DNA from 2 places in the Clostridium sp. 'deep sea' genome. Region 1 is predicted to be linked to the other one. Evidence: a T-box and tRNA genes for the amino acid it is inferred to sense, from the RefSeq annotation. Region 1 holds a T-box; the other holds one or more tRNA genes.
The links. The T-box of region 1 lies ahead of trpS (tryptophan--tRNA ligase). A T-box ahead of a tRNA ligase gene usually reads a tRNA of that ligase, here a tRNA-Trp.

Region 1 (2,472 bases):
GTAATTTATGCTCTGCTATTTTAATATCCATAGGGGTTTGTCCAGCAACTGTTCCATCGTAATTTATGGTTAGTGGTTCTTTGCTTTTAATTTTCACCTCTTTGCATCTTATAATCTCTACAGCGGGGTGATCAGTATGGGTTCCTTTATAAACCTTTGGAAATACTCTTAAAAGTTCAATTTTGCCAATATCTTTAACCATAAATACATCAAAAAAGCCATCATCTATTTTTGCGTCTGGAACAAACCTCATTCCTCCACCAGTAAATGGTCCATTTACTACTCCTACTAAAACGGCTTTTCGCGTTATCCATTTTCCATCAATATAGAGCTCTAACTCTTTTGCTTTTAGTTTTCTAATTGATTGGAATACAGCGTTTGCAAAAGCCAAAGACCCTTTTAAAAAACTTTTCCGACTATTCTCTACATGCACTAAAACATCTGTAACAAAACCTACAGCACTTAGAGTTAAAAATGCCATATCTCTTCCTATACATAAATCAACTGGCTTTTCTACTGCTTTATCGAATTGCTCTAAAAATTCGTCTATATCTAATGAAAAACCTAAAGATCTGACAAAGTCATTTCCCGTACCACCAGGAATAGCGCCTATTATAACATCTTCTTCATATATATCCTGAATAACCTCTAAAAGAGTACCATCACCACCAACTGAAATTATATGAGTGACCCCTTTTTTTACTGCATCAGCAGCTAATTCTGTTGCATGCCCTGGGTATTCTGTTGTAACAATGATATGCTGTTCATTTTTATTTTTATAGTACTGCTTTATTTTAGGCATAATCTCTTTACAACGCCCTCTACCGGCATTCATGTTTACTATAACAAATTTCATATTCTATCTCCCAAATGTCGTCTTGTGTTAATTCAATGAAACACTTTAAATTCCTGCTCTTGATTAAATATATTTTTTGTGGCAAAATAAGATAAATTAATATACTAATACAATGATCAGGATAAGTAGCTGAGTATATAAAGCGAGCTGTTAGTGGTGAAAAGACAGTAACTCAAAGTGAATTGGACCTGTGAGTAAGTCAATTAAAAGTTGACTCGGTAAAACCGTTATTAATATGAGCAGTTGAGTTATAAGTAGTACTCAAAAATCGGGTGGCAACGCGGGTATAACCGTTCCGATATTTGGGTAGTTTTTTATTTTAAAGGAGGTAATATTATGAAAAGAGTTTTTTCTGGAATTCAACCAACTGGTAATCTTACACTTGGTAACTATTTAGGAGCACTTAAAAGATTTGTAGATATCCAAAACGAACATGATTGTTATTATTGCATAGTTGATTTACATGCCCTTACAGTAATGCCTGAGCCCTCGTTGCTCCATAAAGGAACACTAGATGCAGCTGCTATTTTTTTAGCTGCTGGCGTAGATCCTAATAAAGCTAATTTATTTATTCAGTCTCATGTAACTGAACACAGCGAATTAGCTTGGTTATTGCAGTGTTTGAGCTACTACGGAGAGTTAAGTAGAATGACTCAATTTAAAGATAAAAAGCAACAAATAGAAAACAAGAAAAAAGGCAATAACTCAGTTACTGCGGGTTTATTTACCTACCCAGCTTTAATGGCTGCGGATATTTTACTTTACGATACCGATATTGTACCGGTAGGTCAAGACCAAAAACAACACGTGGAACTAGCTCGTAATATTGCCATTAGAGCTAATAACATTATTCAAGAGGGAGTTTTTGTTGTTCCTGAACCTGTTATACCTAAAGTCGGTGGAAAAATAATGTCTCTACGTGAGCCAACTAAAAAAATGAGTAAATCTGACCCAATAGAGGCCGCTAAAATATTATTGCTAGATAGCCCTGATGTTATCATAAAGAAGTTTAAAAAGGCTAAAACTGATTCAGATAATATAATTAGCTATGACCCTGAAAATAAAGCAGGAGTAAGCAATTTATTAGAAATTCAGTCAATTTGCTCTGGTAAAAGTATAGAGCAAATTGTGGAAGAGTTAGCTGATGAAGGTTATGGCAGGTTAAAAATTAGCACAGCTGAATCTGTAATTGCCTTACTAGAGCCCATTCAAAAACGCTTTTATGCATTAAGAGAAAGCAGTGATTTAATGAAGTATTTAAAGCAAGGGGCTGAAAATGCTAGTAAGGTTGCAAAGCAAACTTTAACAAGATATCAAAAGGCTATAGGATTAGTGCAATAAAACTGTACTAACAATGTTATATTTCTATTTATTAATAAAACACACCCTTCAAGTTTAGCGTGTGTTTTATTAATATTTTGTTTATTTTATTTAACTAAGATAATATAGAAATCATTATTGCCTACAATCGTTTGCTACTTAATTGTTATAACCCCCGCAAACCTCTCATCCCAAAGTTCTAAATTAGGCTGAGTTAACAAATCTGTTATAGCATTAGCATAGGCATGTAATACTCCAAAATTAAACAAAGTTAACTCTACATCAAATTGCTCAAC
Region 2 (2,472 bases), 220 kb from region 1:
TTGAGTATAAGTTTTTACTTCCTGTAAAGCTGTATACTTTATTTCGCTCTTGTCTACCCCAACCATAACACCATTGTTACCCTTAACTAAGGCATTTACAGCTTCATAGCCCAACCGTGTACCAAGATTTCTATCACTCACTGTAGGTGAGCCACCTCTTTGTACATGACCTAGCACTGTTATTCTTACCTCCATGCCTGTTTCTTTAATAATGTTTTCAGCAACATTATTTGCTTTGGCAGCACCTTCGGACACAATAATTATATGGCTTTTTTTACCTTTATTATAGCCACGTTTTATTCTATCACTTATCTCTGTAAAGCTACACTCGACTTCTGGTATAATTACCGATTCAGCACCTGCAGAAATAGCGGCTTCTATAGCTAGATAACCAGAGCTATTACCCATTACTTCTATAACAAAAATTCGCTCATGACTTAAGGCTGTGTCTCTCAGCTTATCAACAGCACTAATAATGGTGTTTAAACAAGTATCTACACCCAAACTAATTTCTGTTCCCCAAATATCGTTATCTATTGTTGCAGGTATGCCTACAGCTTTTATATTGTGGCGCTCTAAAGCAGCCGCGCCATGCATAGAGCCATCTCCACCTATAACTACCAAAGCATCAATGCCTTCATCTTTAAGGTTTTTAGCTGCTATTTCCTGACCCTGTGGGGTCTTAAACTCTTGGCTCCGAGCTGTAAATAATACTGTTCCACCTCGTTGAATTATGTTACCAACGTCCCTAGGCTTTAAGCCAACAAAGTCTTTTTCTATTGCACCTTTATAACCTCGTTTAATGCCAATAACCTCTATATTATAAAAGGCTGCAGTTCTTACTACTGCTCTTATTGCGGCATTCATACCTGGAGCATCTCCTCCACTTGTTAATACTGCAATCTTTTTAATGTGCTTCATAAACTTATCAACTCCTCAAACTTTATCTTGACAGAATTAAAGAAAATCTGCTATTATATATAAGTCGTTCGAAGGGGTGTGGCTCAATTGGTAGAGTAGTGGTCTCCAAAACCATTGGTTGCGGGTTCGAGTCCTGCCGCCCCTGCCAAAGCGATTAAATCTTGGTTTACAACCGAGGTTTTTTTTATTTTATAGGTTATTTTACTTAGCCCTTACCCCTAAAGTATAACCATTTATAAATAATTTAACTGCATTTAAGGCACTATCTTGAAGCCAATTAGCGGCATTATTAAATGAGCTTTGTAATTTGCATGGATAAGGTACAATGGAGAATAAACTTACATTTTTATAGCTTGATTTTATATTTCTGTACCCACCTGCTAAGACTATAGTTGGTATCATGTGTTTAGAAGCCAGCTCTACGATAGCCCCAGGCCCTTTCCCATAAAAAGATTGCTCATCAAATCTGCCTTCTCCTGTAATAACCAAATCAAAATTAGCTATCTTTTGCGGTACTTTACATAACTCTAAAACATAATCAGCACCAGACTTAATTTTTACATTGAGTAAAGTGCTTAATAATGCTGGTATACCACCAGCTGCCCCATCACCACTATTTTTTCCAAACTCTATACCTTGTTTTTTATAGTAATTAACAAATACTGTACTTAACAGTTCGCATTCATTTACTAATTGCTCACTGTAGGCCCCTTTTTGTGGTGCAAATACTTTTGCCGCACCATACTCACCACAAAGCTTATTATTAACATCACATAATAAGGTAAAATTTGCCCTCTGAGCATTAATACTTAGTTCACTAGTATTAATATGGTGTAAATGCAACATGTCTCTTGCAGTATGTAATTCTTGAGAATTACTGTTATAAAACTTCACTCCTAATGCTCTCATAATGCCTGTCCCAAGATCATGGGTTGCACTACCACCCAAACCAAGGTAAATATCTGTACAACCTTTTTGTAAGGCATATTTTATTAATAACCCAGTACCGTAAGTTGTTTTTTTTAATATATCAATCTTTTTATTAGTTAAATGAATACCAGATGCCTGTGCCATTTCAATATAAGCTTTGTTATTATCTATAATAATAGGTGCCTTGATTGTTTTATTAATTGGGTTTTGAGTATTTACATACTGAACTTGTTTTTTTAAGATATATGACCATGCTTCAAGGCTACCGGTTCCTCCATCAACCAATGGAACTTGGTGGATATTAAAGTTATAATCTTTTAAGGTGTTTTTTACAATATTATTGCCCTCTAAAGCCGATAAACAGCCCTTAAAGCTGTTCATCGAAATTAGAATATTTAATTTTTCTCCAGAACTACTCATTGTCTTCTATCCAGTTAACTGCATACTCTAAGATTAAATCTTTTTCTGTATCTAAAGCTGCTTTTTTATAAACATCTTCTGGAATTTCAACATTTGGTTTAATACCAATTTTATCTATATAAGTACCATTTGGAGTTAAATAGGTATGAGTAGTAACCCATAAAACAGCTCCATTTAGTGGATAACCTGTTTGAACAGAGG

Region 2: it encodes a tRNA-Trp, which carries the amino acid that the T-box ahead of trpS (tryptophan--tRNA ligase) is inferred to sense. The anticodon was not compared.

What each region holds. Positions count from the first base shown of each region.
Region 1 covers NZ_CP063353.1:760,080-762,551, forward strand. The annotation lists gene IMX26_RS03610 (diacylglycerol kinase family protein) at 1-856, opposite strand, end outside; T-box leader at 960-1,157, shown strand; gene trpS (tryptophan--tRNA ligase) at 1,193-2,197, shown strand; gene IMX26_RS03620 (hypothetical protein) at 2,332-2,472, opposite strand, start outside.
Region 2 covers NZ_CP063353.1:542,194-544,665, reverse strand. The annotation lists gene pfkA (6-phosphofructokinase) at 1-921, opposite strand, end outside; tRNA gene IMX26_RS02615 (tRNA-Trp) at 994-1,069, shown strand; gene IMX26_RS02610 (glycerate kinase) at 1,123-2,271, opposite strand; gene IMX26_RS02605 (S41 family peptidase) at 2,264-2,472, opposite strand, start outside.